2 regions of the Pantoea sp. Ae19-2 genome follow, and region 2 is predicted to be linked to the other one. Evidence: riboswitches for the same ligand, from Rfam matches in the RefSeq annotation. Region 2 holds a riboswitch; the other holds the start of a gene.
The links. Region 2 has a riboswitch for FMN ahead of ribB (3,4-dihydroxy-2-butanone-4-phosphate synthase). Riboswitches for the same ligand answer to the same signal wherever they lie in the genome.

Region 1 (8,914 bases), on a different contig from region 2:
AATTTCGCATTCCTAAGCATACCTGGGACTTCGTGCGTGATTCATGGCAACAGCGTCAGCCCTCGCTTTATTCGCGTCTCGACCTCGCATGGGACGGCAAAAGCGATGCCAAACTGCTGGAGAACAACGCCGACACGCCGACGTCGCTGTATGAGGCGGCGTTTTTCCAGTGGCTGTGGCTCGAAGACCAGCTCAATGCCGGTCAGCTGCCGCAGGGCAGCGATCAATTCAACAGCCTGCAAGAGAAACTCATTGAACGCTTTACGGTGCTTCATCAGCAACAGGGGTTTAACTGGCTGCATTTCGCCTGCTGTCGTGATACCGATGAAGATCGTGGGACGGTGCAATACTTGCAGGACTGCGCCACGGAAGCCGGACTGCCGAGCGAATTTCTCTACATTGATGAGATAGGGCTGGGGGAAAAGGGCCAGTTTACTGACGCCCAGGATCAGGTCATCAGTAATCTGTTCAAGCTTTATCCGTGGGAATTCATGCTGCGCGAGATGTTTTCTACCAAACTGGCCGATGCGGGCGTACGCTGGCTGGAGCCGGCATGGAAGAGCATCCTGTCAAACAAAGCGTTGCTGCCTCTGCTGTGGGAGATGTTCCCTAATCACCCTAACCTGTTGCCCGCCTGGTTTGCCGAAGACGATGTGCCACCGATGGAGAAATACGTAGTTAAGCCACTGTTCTCGCGCGAAGGGGCCAACATTCGTATTGTGGAAAACGGCAAAGAGATCGCCCGTGTGGACGGTCCTTACGGCGAAGAAGGCATGATCGTCCAGCAGTTCCATCCGCTGCCGAAATTTGGCGACAGCTATACCCTGATTGGTAGCTGGTTGATTGACGATCAGCCTGCGGGCATCGGCCTGCGCGAAGATCGCGACCTGATCACCCAGGATCTTTCGCGTTTCTATCCGCACGCGTTTATTGAGTAGCGCTTTCCTCCAGGCCAGTACGCTGGCCTGGTTTCCCGCTAGCCGACCTGTACCGACAGCATACTGATTGCGCCCATTTCCATACCTTCAACAGGTACGGTTACGGCCTCACCTGGCTGACGGGACCCCAGCACGTACAGCAACGGCAGGAAGTGCTCCGGCGTGGGATTGGCGAGTGCAGCATCCGGATGCTGCATAAAATTCACCAACGGATGAGAATCTGCTCCGGCGTCAACCGCCAGATTATCGCGCACATAGTTGTTGAATCCGGTCGCCCAGTCATAAGCGTTTCCGCCGCCCCACAGCACCTTACGCAGGTTGTGTACCACATTGCCGCTGGCGACGATCATCACGCCGCGATCGCGCAAGGCAGACAGTTTTTGCCCTATTTCAAAATGCCAGGCCGCAGGCTTACCGCTGTCGATACTAAGCTGGACGACCGGAATATCCGCCTCAGGATACATTTTAATGAGTACGCCCCACGAGCCGTGATCGAATCCCCATGCATGATCCTGATGAACCGGCACGGGCGATAAAATCTCAACAATTTCATTTGCCAGTTCAGGCGAACCCGGTGCGGGATAGCGGGTATCAAAAAGCGCCTGCGGAAAACCGCCAAAGTCATGAATGGTGCGCGGGTTTTCCATCGCTGTGACCGCCGTTCCCTGGGTATACCAGTGAGCCGAAATGGCCAGGATGGCCCGCGGTCGTGGCAGCGTGGCACCGGCTTTACGCCAGGCTTCGGTGTAACGGTTTTCTTCTAACGCATTCATCGGGCTGCCGTGTCCCAAAAACAGTGCTGGCATACGTAACTGGCTCATAGCGATCCTTAATGTGTTCACTCTATGAGCACTACGATACGCTGTTTGCAGGGGTTATCACGCGGATAAGCATGATGTTCTCTGTCAGGAAATTTGAACGAAAGAGATGGGTCAGATAAGCAGGATGGATGGGGGAAGAGGTAAAGCAATCAGGCCAGTATTTCTGGCCTGACAGTAAGCCGCTTAGCTGGCCTGACGCGTTTCGTGCTCGCGACGATAGGCAACCAGATCTTCGATCGTCACGACCGGCATCGCATGCTGTTTAGCGAACAGGATCACTTCAGGCGCATGCGCCATAGAGCCGTCGTCGTTGGTCAGTTCACACAGGACGCCTGCAGGTTTAAAGCCCGCCAGCGTGACCAGATCGATGGTCGCTTCAGTATGACCGCCGCGGGTCAGAACACCACCATCATGGGCACGCAGGGGAAAAACGTGGCCCGGACGGTTCAGATCTTCGGGTTTGGCGTTATCGGCAATCGCCGTGCGAATGGTAGTGATGCGATCCTGCGCGGATACGCCGGTGGTGACGCCCTTCGCCGCTTCGATGGTCACGGTAAACCCTGTGCCATAGGCGCTGGTGTTGTTTTCCACCATCATCGGTAATGCCAGCTGCTGGCGGCGTTCTTCGGTCAGGCAGAGGCATACGATACCGCTGCCGTGGCGAATGGTGAGAGCCATCTGCTCGACGGTCATGGTTTCGGCAGCGAAAATCATATCGCCTTCGTTTTCACGATCTTCATCGTCGAGCACCATCACACCGCGTCCTTCACGGAGTGCGGCGATAGCACGTTCTACACGCTGTTTCGGCGTGCCAAATTCAGAAAGTAGAGTCTGATTCATGGTAATAAAACCTTTTAAATGTATTGGGTTACCAGAATCAGGGCAAGCTTAGGAGTGACGCCGTGTATAGACGTAGCAATGACGCAAAACAGACATAATGCCTGACAGATGTCGTTACCCTCTCCCATCCGGACTTTAACCGTCGGCCCCGGAATTTCACCGGATCTGCTGACCTTCACCATCACAGTGAAGCGCTCGCGGGCTGTCAGCCTGGGCTGATTTACCGCCGGTGGGGAATTTCGCCCCGCCCTGAGAATAAGCGTTTTAACTATAACGCTTCCTATTCGGGGCGGCAATCCACAAAGCCATTATTGCTTTAGCATTTTTTGCGCTAAGGATTTCAGGTTTAACCTTTTCAATTCAGGCATTACACTTAAGTGACTCTAGCGTTGGTACAATGCTGCCATAGCAACCCGTAACCAGGAAACCATCATGATCGACACGAAAAAAATTGAACAAATGGCCCGTCAGGTTCATGACGCGCTGCCGAAGGGAGTTCGTGAATTTGGCGATGATGTCGAGAAGAAAATCCGGCAGACGCTGCAGGCACAAATGACCCGCATGGATCTGGTCAACCGTGAAGAGTTTGATGTCCAGACTCAGGTTTTACTGCGTACGCGTGAAAAACTGGCGGCGCTGGAACAGCGTCTCGCTCAGCTGGAAAGCAAGAGTTCAGCGTCTGCCGAGCCCGCTGCCACCAGCACACCTGGCCCGGCACCGGCCATCGTGCCAGCCGCACATCCTGCTGACAAACCGGCTAAATAAAGGGCGGGCGGGAGCCCGTGCTCCCGCCGCCATGACTCAGTCGCCGCGAATGGTTTTGATGATATTGGTGGTCGAGATGCCATCTTCAAAGTTCAGCACCCGCACGTCACCGCCATTGGCCCAGACTTCCTGGCTGCCCGCGATATCTTCCGGTTTGTAATCCCCGCCTTTTACCAACAGATCGGGCAATACGCTGGCGATTAAGCGCTGTGGCGTGTCTTCTTCAAACAGCACGACCCAGTCTACCGCTTCCAGCGCACCCAGCACGATCATACGGTTTTCCTGCGGGTTCACCGGACGGCTGTCGCCTTTGAGGCGTTTGGTGGACGCATCGCTGTTTACCGCGACAATCAGGCGATCGCCCAGCTTGCGCGCGTTGGCAAGGTAGGAAACATGGCCGGCATGCAGAATGTCGAAGACGCCGTTGGTCATCACCACTTTTTCGCCGCGCTGACGCGCCATGGCGACGGCCTCTTTCAGCTCGGATTCAGTCATGATGCCAAAACCGCGCTCTGGACGCGCACGAATGGCGTTTTCCAGCTCCACGATGCTGACGGTTGATGTCCCCAACTTCCCAACAACCACGCCTGCAGCGGCGTTAGCCAGAAAACAGGCTTCTTCCAGCGAATCCCCTGCGGCTAAAGCAGCGGCCAGCACGCCAATGACGGTATCCCCGGCGCCGGTCACGTCAAACACTTCCTGCGCCTGGGTCGGCAAATGCAGGGGCGCTTTACCCGGCTGCAGCAGCGACATGCCGTTTTCAGACCGCGTGACCAGCAGGGCGGAAAGGTCGCAGTCGGCGATCAGCTTCATGCCACGTTCCACAATCTCATTCTCTGTCTTGCATTTGCCCACCACGGCTTCGAACTCAGACAGGTTGGGCGTCAGCAGCGTCGCCCCGCGGTAGCGCGCAAAATCCGTGCCTTTAGGATCGATCAGCACCGGTACATTCGCCTCGCGTGCCAGCGCGATCATCTGCTGAACACTGTCCAGTGCGCCTTTGCCGTAATCCGACAGCACCACCGCACCGCTACGGGACAGTGACTGGCGCATTTTTTCGTGCATCGGAGCGGCGTCCACCTGCTCAAATCCCTCTTCGAAGTCCAGACGGATGAGCTGTTGGTTGCGAGAGAGGACACGCAGTTTGGTAATGGTGGGATGGCTTTTTAAGGTGACAAAATCGCAGTCAACACGAACATCCTTCAGCGTTTTACTCAGTACCTGAGCCGCATCGTCTTCCCCGGTCAGTCCGATCAGACGGGAACCCGCCCCCAGCGCAGCAATGTTCATTGCCACGTTAGCGGCGCCGCCTGGGCGTTCTTCAACGGTTTCCACCTTGACCACCGGCACCGGCGCTTCAGGCGAAATACGGCTGGTGGGGCCGTACCAGTAACGATCCAACATGACATCGCCAACGACCAGCACCGAGGCCTGGCCGAACGCGGGCAAAGTAACTTTCATTCCAGACACTCCAGACTGCATTCAAAATAGTGCGCGGATGATAACACAGTTGCGACAGGTGCTATCAGCATCACGCCGTGAGAGAGTGTGGTGACTGTAGCCATCGCTGCCAGCTGGTGTTCACCGACTCTTTTTCCTGCGCAAAGGCGTCAGGTTCAACATGCCCGGGCTGCTCCTGAAGCGCCAGATGATGCAGCGCATCGCGCAGCGTGACATAAGCATGCGTGAGCGCTGCCGCTTCCTCGTCAGACATTTTGTGGTGGATTGCCATCCGTTCAAAAATCCGCACATTGTCTGACCAGCGCGTCAGGTCGGGCTGCTCCGCCGCATAGCGCAGCACCAGGTACTGGGCGATGAATTCAATATCCGTAATGCCGCCTTCGTCTGTTTTGATCTCCCAGCGGCCCTTGTGCTTGTTGCTCAGGTGCGCGCGCATTTTGTCACGCATCTCTCTGACTTCCGTTTGCAACGCTGCCGCATCGCGCGGCAGACAGAGGATCGCACGGCGAATGGCGCTAAAACGCGCGCTCAGATCGGGCTCACCGAACACCACGCGGGCGCGGACCAGCGCCTGATGCTCCCACGTCCAGGCTTCGTTGCGCTGATAGTCGTCGAAGGCTTCAAAAGTACTGACCAGCATGCCAGCCGCGCCCGAAGGCCGCAGTCGCGCATCCACTTCGTACAAAATGCCGGACGACGTACGGGTGCTGAACAGATGCATGATGCGCTGCGCCAGCCGCAGGTAAAACTGCCGTCCGTCTATGCTGCGCTCGCCCTGCGTGACGGCTTCCATCGGGCAGTCATGCAGGAAAACCAGATCGAGATCGGAGCTGTAGCCCAGTTCCCATCCTCCCAGCTTGCCATAGCCCAATACCGTGAAGCCCCGTTCGTGTTCATGCACAAGGTGTGACGGTCGGCCATAGCGCTGCACCATCATATTCCACGCCTGCTGCACCACCGATTCGATAATGGCCTCGGCCAGCCAGGTTAAGTGATCGCTCACTTTCATCACCGGCAGCGTTCCCGCAATATCCGCCGCCGCGATGCGTAATAACTGTGCCTGTTTAAACTGGCGTAATGCTTCAAGCTGCTGCTCTTCATCATCCGCAGGAATGCGCATCAGGTACTGACGCAGCTCATCCCGGTAGGCATCCGTAGCGGTTGGCTGATAGAGCGTGGCGGGATCAAGCAGCTCATCCAGTAACAGCGGATAACGTGCCAGCTGGCTGGCCACCATCGGTGAGGCTGCGCAAAGACGAATCAGGTGACGCAACGCGCCGTGATACTCGGTGAGCAGCTCAAGGTAGGTACTGCGGGTCAGAACGCTCAGCAGCAACGGCGCCAGGCGGCTGAAGGTCACCGCGGCATCGCTGCGTGAACAGACTTCACTCAGCAGTTGAGGCATCAGCTGATCCAGCGCCTGACGGCCGCGCGGGCCGATAGTGCGGTGACCGATATCCTGGCGAAACGCTTCCAGCGCCTGATTGAGAGCATGACACTGCGTGGTATCCAGTTGTGGCACCAGCGGGGCCAGCTCAGTGTCTTCCAGGCTGTCGTGCCACAGCATGTTAAAGTCGGCCAGTTCGGGGCGATCGCCCACATCCGGCGTATCCTCACCGATTAACTCATCGAAGATGGCACGCACGGCGGCCATATGCGTTTCCAGCCGGGCGCTCAGCGCAGCCCAGTCATCACAGCCCATCGCCCACGCCAGCCGGGCGCGGGGTAACGCCTCTTCCGGCAGCGTTTGCGTTTGTTCGTCCGCCAGACTTTGCAACAGGTTTTCCAGCCGACGCAGAAACAGATAAGCCGCGCGCAATGCCGCAACCTGCTCGGGTGGCAGTAAGGCCAGAGATTCAATAGCAGACAGCGTAGGTATCAAGGCCCGGAGCTGAAGCGAGCGCTCACGTCCGCCACGAATCAACTGAAAAACCTGCACGATAAATTCTGTTTCGCGAATCCCGCCCGCGCCCAGCTTGATGTTGTTTTTCAGCCCGCGGCGACGCACTTCACGCGCGATCATCGCTTTCATATTGCGTAACGACTGGATGACGCTGAAATCGATGTAGCGGCGATAAACAAAGGGCCGCAGCATCTGCTGCAGTTCCTGGCTCCAGCGATCCTGCTCATCGCCCATCAGCCGCGCCTTCACCATGGCGTAGCGCTCCCAGTCGCGGCCCTGCTCCTGGTAATAATCTTCCAGGGCGGCAAAGCTCATGACCAGCGGCCCGCTGTCGCCAAACGGGCGCAGGCGCATATCGACCCGGTAAACAAAGCCGTCGGCCGTGGGCTGATCGAGTACTTTGATCAGGCGCTGGCCCATGCGGGTAAAAAACTGCGCATTGTCGAGTTCGCGGCGACCGCCGCGCGTGGTGCCGTTTTCCGGCCAGGCAAAAATCAGATCGATATCGGAGGAGAAATTCAGCTCGCCGCCGCCCAGCTTGCCCATTCCGAGGATCAGCAGCGGCTGTGGTTCACCCGCGGCATTGCAGGGCGTGCCGAATTCGCGACAGCAGTCCTGATAAACCCAGTGGCGCGCGGCGTCGATCAGCACCTCGGCTAATACGCTCAGCTGCTGTAGCGTCTGCTCTGTCGTGGCAAGCTGCAAGCACTGCATCCAGGCAATGCGAACCAGCATGCGACGGCGAAACAGGCGCAGCACGCGCATCAGGCTGGCTTCACTGTCCACTGCCGCCATGTCTCTGCCCAGCCACTGCGTATACTGCTGCCACTCGTCGGCCACGGGTGACTGTGCGGCAATCTCCTGCCACCAGTGCGGATTCTGCTGCAGGTTATCCAGCACAAAGTCGCTGAAGGCCAGACCGGCAAGCTGCGCCTCGCTGAGAGCGGTATCCGCAAGACCGAGCTGTTCAACTGCCCGCGCGGCCTGGGTGCGCAATACGGTGGGTAAGGATGGCAACATGTTCTCTCCCTGATAGCGTGCTGTATGACTTAGCGTGGCGAACCGCTGGTTAACCAAAAGGGTGACTGTTTCATCGCCTGCGCCGTTAACCAGTCCAGGCTGGCGTGCTGCTGTTCCCTGATTGCGCGCTGCAGCTGCTGCCACGGCGCCAGCCAGTCGTGAACGGCATCCGGCGAGTAAGCGCCCGCCAGCAAATGCACCGCCAGCAGCTGTCGATCCAGACGCGTGGCCTTGTCCTGATACTCATTCACCTGATGGACGGTGCTGAAGGTTTCTTTCAGATCGGCATTGATGCGGCCCAGCATGATATCGCCAAAGCGTTTAAAGGAACCGTTGAGCTTGGTTTGCCCCTTTTCATCAATCCACTGCCGCCAATGGGCCTCGGCTAACCAGTGAGTAAGTGCTAACTGGGCCTCTACCGAGAGAGCCGAAAAACAGAAGCTGTCGGCATCGACATCTTCATTTAGCAGCGTTTCTTCCAGCGTGGTCAGCTTCTGACGCAGCTCGCTACTGGCCTTGCGCGGGACTACCGCCCCAAACAGCGCAAACGCCTGACGCAGAACATCCAGCGCCTCACGAACCGCTTCTCTGGCGCGCTTATTGCCACGCAGCCACACTTCTTCATGATATTGCCAGTGGTGAAGGCCTGCCGCCATGGCCGCCGTCATGCCCTCTTCCACCGTGGCTTTCGCCCCGGCTTTTAACAGCGGAAAGGCGGTTACCTCACGCGAGGGATTACCTTTGGCTAACTGATAGCCGCGCGCCGCCTTGCTCAGGCTGCCCATCCGCAGGTCGCCCACGGCCACTAACTGCTGAGCAAACGTCAGCAACTCGCTGCGCTGGCCACCTTTTAGCTCAAGCTCAACCTCTGACAAAGGTTCGCTCAACTCTCCCGCCGTCACGTCGCCCCGATCGCAGGCAATTTCTATTTCACTACTGCCCGCCGTGACTACCCAGATCTCTCGTTCAAAATGGGTACTGAACAGCGGCTGCAGGCGCTGCTGTAGCGCTGCTACATCCGTTCCTTCCGGCCAGATGTCTGCGGGCAGACGGCTGATGTCCAGCGTTGGCTCAGTGAGGTCAACGTTGTATTCGCCGCGCTGATGTAGCCCACCCAGCGTTTTGCCGGCGGTTTTCAGCGTCATTTCGTAGCGTTGATCAACGCC
Region 2 (8,914 bases):
ACTGATGGCCCTTGGCGTGATGCTGGTGGCGTTTGCGCCGACTTACAGCCAGGTCGGAATACTGGGGCCCATCGTGTTGATTGCTGGCCGCCTGCTGCAAGGTTTTTCCGCCGGGGGCGAAATCGGCGCGGCAACCAGCTGGCTGATGGAGGCCGGAGATAAATCCCGGCGCGGGCAGCGCGTGAGCTGGCAGATGACCAGCCAGGGCGGCGCGGCACTTTTTGGGGCGGCAATGGGAGCAGGATTGAGCCACTACCTCAGCGAAGAGGCCCTGTACGATTGGGGCTGGCGCGTGCCCTTTATTCTGGGTCTGGCGATCATGCCCATTGGGATGTACATCCGGCGCCATTTGCCGGAAACGCATCATACTGAAGCGACTCCCCAAAAGGAGAACTCGGCCAAAATCCTCTGGCGGGAGCATCGTCGGGCTCTGCTGTTGGGCATTTTGCTGATAATGAAAGGCACGACAACGTTCTACATCATCATTTATTACATGCCTGCATACATGGTGAACACGCTGCACATGCCGGCGGCGACCTCCTATTGGATAAGCCTGACGGCGGCGCTGATGACGCTCCTGATCCCTTTTTTCGCAGGAAAGTTGGCGGACAGGCTGCCCAGACGTAAGCCGATCATGACGTTCTGCTTTGCCGTTTCACTCTTGTTGGTTTGGCCAATCTTCGCGTCGATTTTGAACGGTATGCCGCTGTGGATCACTATTGCGTTAATCGCTGTCGATCAGGTGCTGGCGAATGTGTGCACGGTGGTGCTGTTCCTGCTGCTGCTCGAAGCATTTCCGAAAACGGTTCGGGCCTCGGGCATCAGCATTGTGTATGCCGTTGGCGTCACCCTATTTGGCGGCTTTGCGCAATTTAACGTGACCTGGTTGCTTAAAGCGACGGGTCAGCCGATGACGCCGGCCTGGTATCTGATTTTTTGCTCTTTCGTTTCGCTGGCGGCGCTGCTTGTCTGGCGGGAACGGAAAACGCAACCTGACGCTTAATACAAGGAGCTACCTATGTTGATTAAAGAGATTCTGGATCGTGAAGAAGAGATGATCGCCCTTCGGCGTGATTTCCACCAAAACCCGGAACTGGGGTTTGAAGAGTTCCGCACCAGCGATCGTATTGCTGAACTGCTGACCGGCTGGGGTTATGAAGTACATCGCGGGTTAGGCGGCACCGGGGTGGTTGGGACACTAAAAGTGGGAAGCGGCAGTAAAAGATTGGGGATCCGCGCCGATATGGACGCGCTGCCGATGCAAGAGCAAACCGGGCTGCCCTGGGCAAGCCAGGTGGAAGGTAAGATGCATGCCTGCGGGCATGACGGCCACTGCGCCATTCTGCTTTCTGCGGCTCGCTACCTGGCGGAGAAGAAGCCTTTTAACGGGACGCTGCATCTGATCTTTCAGCCCTCGGAAGAAAAGATCGGCGGTGCTAAGCGGATGATCGACGACGGTCTGTTCAGGCTGTTCCCGTGCGACGCGGTGTTTGGGCTGCATAATTTCCCCCTGATCCCCGCCGGTCAGTGGGTGACGAAGCCGGGGGCGCTAATGGCCTCTTCTGACAGCCTGACCATCACGCTGGAAGGTAAAGGTGGGCATGGCTCGATGCCGGAGCACTGTATCGATCCTACGATTGCCGGAGCCTCTATTGTGATGGCGCTGCAAACTATTGTCTCTCGCAATATCGACCCGCAGGATGCGGCGGTGGTGACCGTGGGCAGCCTGCAGAGCGGCACAACACACAACATTATTCCGCACACAGCCGTGCTGAAGCTGAACATGCGTGCCTTTAAAAAAGAGGTTCGTGAGGCGCTCAAACAACGGGTTGAAACCCTCGTCCACGCTCAGGCGGAAAGTTTTGGCCTGAAGGCCTGTATAGAGGTGGATTTTGGCTATCCGGTGACGATAAATAACGAAGCACAGACGGCATTCGCGCTTCAGGTTGCCCGGGATACGTTCGGCGCGGATAACGTCGCGGATCCTCAGCACGTGAAGAGCATGATGGGCAGCGAGGATTTCTCTTTTATGCTGGAAGAGGTGCCGGGGTGTTATCTCTGGCTGGGTACGGCGACGGGGAAAGACGACTATTCAGTGCATCATCCTCTGTATCAGTTTAACGATGCCTGTATTTCGGTGGGGGCTACATATTGGGTTCGGTTGAGTGAGGCATTTTTACGCTGAGAATTTCCCCCTGACGCTTTCCTTTGCGGGAGCGTCAGGGGGCGGAGCGTTACTCGGCGTCTTTCGGGGCTTCGCGGTTTTCCAGTTCGGTCAGTCGCTGCTCCAGCAGAGCCAGTTTTTCGCGGGTGCGCAGCAGGACCTGAGTTTGCACGTCAAACTCCTCGCGGCTCACAAGGTCAAGGCGGGTTAACTGAGACTGCAGGATCTGGCGTACTTTCTTCTCCACATCATCCCCGAACTCACGAATCCCTTTCGGCATTGACTCATGGACCTGGCGGGCGATTTGTTCAATTTTTTTCGGGTCAATCATAGCGGCTTCCATTATCTGGCGAGTAATAGGGCTAATTGTAATGCCTGATTGCCAGGGGATAAACTGGAAATGTTGCCTGTGTAATCGTTGCCCACAAAAATGATTAGCGCTATAGTGAACCTGCTTATTCTCAGGGCGGGGCGAAACTCCCCACCGGCGGTAAATCAGCGAACGCTGAAAGCCCGCGAGCGCTTCAGGCTTTGCCTGAAGGTCAGCAGATCCGGTGTAATTCCGGGGCCGACGGTTAAAGTCCGGATGGGAGAGAGTAACGATCACGTCAGGCCCTGGCCTGCCCGCGTTATTTTTTTAGCTCCTAAGACTGCCCTGATTCTGGTAACCATAATATTAATGAGGTTTTTATTACCATGAATCAGACGCTACTTTCTGCATTTGGCACCCCGACTGAGCGCGTTGAGCGTGCTCTTGATGCGCTTCGCGAAGGCCGTGGCGCCATGGTTCTCGACGATGAAAATCGTGAGAACGAAGGCGATATGATCTTCCCGGCTGAAACCATGACCGTGGAGCAAATGGCGCTGACCATTCGCCACGGGAGCGGCATTGTTTGCCTGTGCCTGACCGACGAACGCCGTACACAGCTCGATCTGCCTATGATGGTCGAAAACAACACCAGCGCTTTCGGCACCGGGTTTACCGTGACCATCGAAGCCGCTCACGGCGTGACAACCGGCGTTTCCGCAGCCGACCGTCTGACCACCGTTCGTGCAGCTATTGCCGACGGCGCTAAGCCGAGCGACCTGCACCGCCCTGGTCACGTTTTCCCGCTGCGTGCGCAGCCGGGCGGCGTGTTAACTCGCGGCGGCCACACCGAAGCCACTATCGACCTCGTTTCCCTGGCCGGTTTCAAACCTGCGGGTGTGCTGTGTGAACTGACCAACGACGACGGCACCATGGCGCGTGCGCCGGAGTGCATCGAGTTTGCACGCAAACATAATATGGCGGTTGTGACCATCGAAGATTTGGTGGAATATCGCCAGGCGCAAGCGCGTAAAGCCAGCTAAAAAAGTAAAGCCCGGTCAGCACGATCGGGCTTTTGTTCTTCACGCCCGCCTCGCTGTTTTCGTCTTTTCAGACCTGTTCAAAATTTCTGATGATCATCATCATGCTTATCTGAGTTCTTCCCACAAAAATTGGGCGTAATCTGTGTGTATTGAATCTTAGCCATTTAAGGACACCATCATGACAAGCCCACGTATGCCCGCGCTGTTCCTTGGCCACGGTAGCCCGATGAACGTGCTGGAAGATAACCGCTATACCCGCGCCTGGGCTCAGCTCGGCGAAACGCTGCCGCGGCCAAAAGCGATTGTGGTGGTGTCGGCCCACTGGTTCACCCGTGGAACGGGCGTGACCGCGATGGAAGCACCGAAGACGATTCACGACTTTGGTGGTTTTCCTCAGGCGCTGTATGACACGCATTACCCGGCACCTGGCTCGCCTGAGCTGGCGCAGCAGCTGGTTGAATTATTGGCACCAACGCCGGTGGCGTTAGATAAAGAGGCATGGGGCTTTGACCACGGCTCGTGGGGAGTGCTGATCAAGATGTACCCTAACGCGGATATCCCGATGGTGCAGCTGAGCATTGACAGCACGAAGCCGGCAGCCTGGCATCTGGAGACTGGCCGCAAACTGGCCACGCTACGTGACCAGGGCATTATGCTGGTGGCGAGCGGTAACGTGGTGCATAACCTGAGAACTGCGCGCTGGCACGGTGAAAATACACCTTACCCCTGGGCTGAGTCGTTTAACGACTATGTTAAAGCCAACCTGACCTGGAAGGGGCTTGCGGAGGAGCATCCGCTGGTGAACTATCTAAGTCATGAAGGCGGTTCACTGTCTAACCCGACGGCGGAGCATTTCCTGCCGCTGCTTTATGTCCTGGGCGCGTGGGACGGCAAAGAGCCGGTGACGATTCCGGTCGACGGCATAGAGATGGGATCGCTGAGTATGCTGTCGGTTGTGGTAGGATAAACAGAAAAGCGCCCAATGGGCGCTTTTTTAATGCTCTATTCCACAAAGATATGTGGATAGAAACGGGAAAGATCCTGCGTAATAAGCTCGCGATCCTCACGAATCCCGATCCCTGCAGGCTGATCGTTAATAAGCCAGCTGCCAATCAGCGTATAGCTGTCGCCGAATTTTGGTAGCGGATAGAACTGCTGGACGATCATGCCTTCTTCGCCGTACGGCCCGTCAACGCGCGCGATCTCCTGGCCATTCTCGATGATCTTCACGTTGGCGCCTTCGCGGGAGAAGATTGGCTTCACGACGTATTTTTCCATCGGCGGGAAGTTGTCCTCGGCGAAATAAGCCGGCAGCAGGTTAGGGTGGCCCGGGAACATCTCCCACAGCATCGGCAGCAGGGCTTTGTTGGAGATAATGCTTTTCCAGGCTGGCTCCAGCCAGCGCACGCCGGCATCTTCCAGCTTGGTGGAGAACATCTCGCGGAGCATGAATTCCCAAGGGTAGAGCTTGAACAGGTTACTGATAACCTGATCCTGCAGATCGGTAAACTGACCTTTTTCGCCGAGGCCAATTTCCTCGATAAACAGGAACTCACTGGCGACGTCAGATTCGGCGGCGCAGTCCTGCAGATACTGCACGGTGCCGCGATCTTCTACCGTGTCCTGACAGCAGGCAAAGTGCAGTAGATTGAAACCATGCTGCTGCTTGAGTTCGGCGAAACGTTCGATCAGCTTTTCCTGCAGGCTGTTGAACTGGTCTGCGCCTTCGGGCAGATTGCCCGCAGCCACCTGATCTTCAAGCCAGATCCACTGGAAGAAAGCCGCTTCATACAGCGACGTTGGCGTATCGGCATTGTTTTCCAGCAGCTTGGGTTCACCCACGCCATCCCACGCCAGATCCAGGCGGGAATAAAGGGAGGGCTGCTGGCTGCGCCATGACTGGCGAACAAATTCCCAGGTGTGTTTCGGAATGCGGAAACGGGCCATTAGCTCGTCGCTGGCCACCACTTTTTCCACAACCTGCAGACACATTTGATGCAGCTCGGCGGTGACCTCTTCCAGGCGTTCAACCTGAGCCAGCGTGAGCTTGTAATAGGCGTCTTCACACCAGTACGGCTCCCCGTACATGGTGTGAAAATTGAAGCCGTATTCCGTGGCTTTTTCGCGCCAGTCCGGGCGTTCAACGAGAGAAACTCTTTCCATGATTTATCAGCCGCCCATCGAACGGCTGCTGCCGGAGGTGGCGCTGCTGCGCTGCATGGTGGATTGCTTGGCCACTGACTCACCAAAGCCGCCACGAGTCACCGTTGAGGTGGTCGCAGGTTTTGGTGCCATCGCGCTTTTCGGAACGGTTGTCGTCCGGCCAGGGGTGGCCGCGCCGTAGCTTTTACCGCTGGCATCGGCGTACTTGCCGTAAGCCGGGCTGGCCGGGTTTTTTGAGGTAAACAGCGGCTGCTGCGCAAAGCCCGCGCCGCCGCCCATCAGACGGCCCATCATGTAGCCCGCCATCAGCGGCATCCAGAAGCTGCCGCTTTGCTGCGGTTGAGCCTGAGCCTGGCTTTCGCCGGCAAGGCTTGCCTGAGCAGGGGCTGGCTGGCACTGGCCTTCGCCAAACTCGGCCACGCAGGCTTCACGGGAAGCGTACTTCGGTGCCGTGCGCTCGGCTTCTTTCAGAGCGTTATTATAGGCGGTGGTACATTCCGCGCTTTTGCTCGGGTTTGCCTGCGAGCAGTCGTCCGCGTTTTGGTACATTGAGACGGTTTCGTCGCTTTGTTCACAGCCGGCCAGCATAAAGACGGCGGTGACCGCCAACGCCACCGGCGTTAAATGGCGTGCGTTCCAGCTTTTGCGGAACGATGAATGATTTATATTTTTTGTCCGTTTCATTTAATCAGTCCTGAGCCCAGTAGGTTTGGTGCTAAGGATAGGGGATGAGCGGTTGAAATTGAAGCGATGTTGGCCTGTTGGCAGGAGATCTTTACGTTGCCTTACGTTCAAACGCGAGACAGAAAAAAAGGGGCGTAAAAATACGCCCCTTTCGTTGGCATTCCGGCGATTAATTAGCGAATGGGTTCGCTTTTTTCCCGCTGGTGGCCGCAGCCGGAGTGGCATGAGTTGCCTTAGTGGAAGCCGTCGCTGGCGCGGTGTTGTAACCGTCAGCGCGGGCATCCTGCTCTGGGTTTTCCGGCGCAACGCTGTCCGCAGAGGTTGAAACCGGTTTGCCCAGCGTATTGTTCAGCGCAATCAGATCTTGCTCGTTCAACGTACCCAACGCTGATTTAATATTCAGCTGGTTAATCAGGTAGTTATAACGAGCGCTGGAGAGTTGCTGTTTGGCGTTATACAGCGTGGTGGTCGCATCCAGCACGTCAACGATAGTACGGGTACCCACCGAGTAACCGGCTTCCATCGCATCAAGGGAGCTTTGCGCAGACACCACGGCCTGTTTATAAGCGTTGATGGTGCTGATAGAGGCATTCACGTTGTTGAAGGAGGAACGCACGGTCTGTACCACGCTGCGGTGCGCGCTTTCCAGCTGCTCGCTGGCACCCACAAAGTTGTACTGAGCCTGTTTAACCTGAGAGTTAACCTGGCCACCCTGGTACAGCGGCAGGGAGAAGCTCAGGCCAACCTGGTTCTGCCCTTTATAGCTGTTGTCATACTGAGAATTGCCGGAAGTTTTAGAACCATTGTAGCTGCTGTTAGTGACGCCGCTGGATGCGTTCAGGCTCAGCGTCGGCAGATGACCATCTTCAGCCAGGCGAATTTGTTCGCGCGCCAGATCCTGGCTCAGACGAGCCTGAAGCAGGCTAAGGTTGCGTTTTTCAGCATCTTTTAGCAGGTTGTTGACCGCATCTGGCTTGGTGGTTTTGAAACCGTCTACGTTCAGAGAAGCCAGGCTCAGATAGTCGTTCCCGGTGACCTGACGCAGTGATTCCACCGCGTTGTCCAGGTTATTACGGGCGGTGACTTCGTTCGCCAGCACGGTGTCGTACTGCGCGCGGGCGTTCTGCACGTCAGTGATGGCGACCAGGCCTACGTTAAAGCGCTGAGTCGTTTGATCCAACTGGCGGTAAATGGCCTGTTTCTGCGCTTCAGTATAGGAAAGCGCGTCAATGGCGCTCAGCACGTTGAAATAGGCTGTGGCCGTGTTCAGGATCAGAGACTGCTGATCGGTCTGGAAGCTGACGTCCTGAATCCCTGCGGTTTTTTCCTGCAGGCTCAGTGCGCGCCATTTCGACATATCAAAAATGGTTTGCGTCAGCTGTAACGTTGCGCTGGTCGTGTTGGAGTTAATACCGTTAGAGTCGCGGAAACCGTTACCGTAGGTGTAATCTGCACCCAGGCCCAGCTGTGGCAGTAATGGGCTGCGTGCTTCATTAATTTTTTCGAATGCGGCGTCACGGTCAGCAGCGGATTTACGCAGGTCCGGGTTGCTGGTGCGCGCCTGTTGATAAACCTGCAGCAGGTTTTCTGCCTGGCTCATGGCGCTGAAACCCGTTAGGCTCAGACCGATAAGAATGGGGAGCAGTTTCTTCATTTGCATTCCTTGTTGTGAAGCAGAATTATTTTGTTTAACGCCGACAGGAGTCAAAGATGATCGCCGATTCTACAGATTCCGTCAGCCGGGCAGGTTGGCGTAAAGTGCCATCTACCTTAATTTTCACCAATCTACCACATCAAAATTGAAAGGGCAGTTACGCAGGGTTGAAATCGCCCGGCCAGCGCCCATTTGTCATCAGGACATCATCTATGAACAAGTCAGAAAAGCTAGCGGCTACTTTCGCCAAAAAGGATGTAGAAATTATTGCACGGGAAACGCTTTATCGTGGCTTTTTTTCACTCGATCTTTATCGTTTTCGTCATCGTTTATTCAACGGCGAAATGAGTGGCGAAGTCAGGCGCGAAATTTTTGAACGCGGTCACGCTGCGGTACTGCTACCCTATGACCCTGTGCGTGATGAAGTCGTGCTGATAGAGCAGATTCGTATCGCCGCCTGGGACACCAGCGAAACCCCATGGCTGTTAGAAATGATCGCCGGCATGATTGAAGAGGGCGAAAGCGTAGAAGATGTTGCGCGTCGTGAAGCCGTAGAAGAAGCTGGCCTTGCTGTGGGCCGAACCAAACCGGTTCTGAGCTATTTAGCCAGCCCCGGCGGCACCAGCGAAAGGTTGTCTATTTTAGTCGGCGAAGTGGATGCCACTCAGGCCAAAGGTATTCATGGCCTGGTGGAAGAAAACGAAGATATTCGTGTTCATGTGGTGAGCCGGGAGCAGGCTTACCAGTGTGTCGAAGAGGGGAGCATCGACAACGCGGCAACGGTCATCGCTTTGCAATGGCTGCAGCTGCATTATGAGCAACTAAGAAAAGAGTGGAATCACTGATTATGAAGCGCTATACCCCTGACTTCCCCGAAATGATGCGTTTGTGCGAAACCA

Region 1: another riboswitch for FMN. It lies ahead of ribB (3,4-dihydroxy-2-butanone-4-phosphate synthase); the one in region 2 lies ahead of ribB (3,4-dihydroxy-2-butanone-4-phosphate synthase).

The regions. Positions count from the first base shown of each region.
Region 1 is NZ_JBCHWE010000001.1:18,939-27,852, reverse strand. It holds gene AAIE03_RS00135 (glutathionylspermidine synthase family protein) at 1-938, shown strand, start outside; gene ygiD (4,5-DOPA-extradiol-dioxygenase) at 977-1,759, opposite strand; gene ribB (3,4-dihydroxy-2-butanone-4-phosphate synthase) at 1,943-2,599, opposite strand; FMN riboswitch at 2,712-2,860, opposite strand; gene ubiK (ubiquinone biosynthesis accessory factor UbiK) at 3,032-3,364, shown strand; gene hldE (bifunctional D-glycero-beta-D-manno-heptose-7-phosphate kinase/D-glycero-beta-D-manno-heptose 1-phosphate adenylyltransferase HldE) at 3,401-4,825, opposite strand; gene glnE (bifunctional [glutamate--ammonia ligase]-adenylyl-L-tyrosine phosphorylase/[glutamate--ammonia-ligase] adenylyltransferase) at 4,896-7,748, opposite strand; gene AAIE03_RS00105 (CYTH domain-containing protein) at 7,778-8,914, opposite strand, start outside.
Region 2 is NZ_JBCHWE010000003.1:67,143-76,056, forward strand. It holds gene AAIE03_RS22520 (MFS transporter) at 1-1,003, shown strand, start outside; gene AAIE03_RS22525 (amidohydrolase) at 1,019-2,185, shown strand; gene ubiK (ubiquinone biosynthesis accessory factor UbiK) at 2,235-2,495, opposite strand; FMN riboswitch at 2,618-2,766, shown strand; gene ribB (3,4-dihydroxy-2-butanone-4-phosphate synthase) at 2,861-3,514, shown strand; gene ygiD (4,5-DOPA-extradiol-dioxygenase) at 3,693-4,481, shown strand; gene AAIE03_RS22545 (glutathionylspermidine synthase family protein) at 4,517-5,677, opposite strand; gene AAIE03_RS22550 (DUF1190 family protein) at 5,684-6,361, opposite strand; gene tolC (outer membrane channel protein TolC) at 6,531-8,015, opposite strand; gene nudF (ADP-ribose diphosphatase) at 8,228-8,860, shown strand; gene AAIE03_RS22565 (DUF1249 family protein) at 8,863-8,914, shown strand, end outside.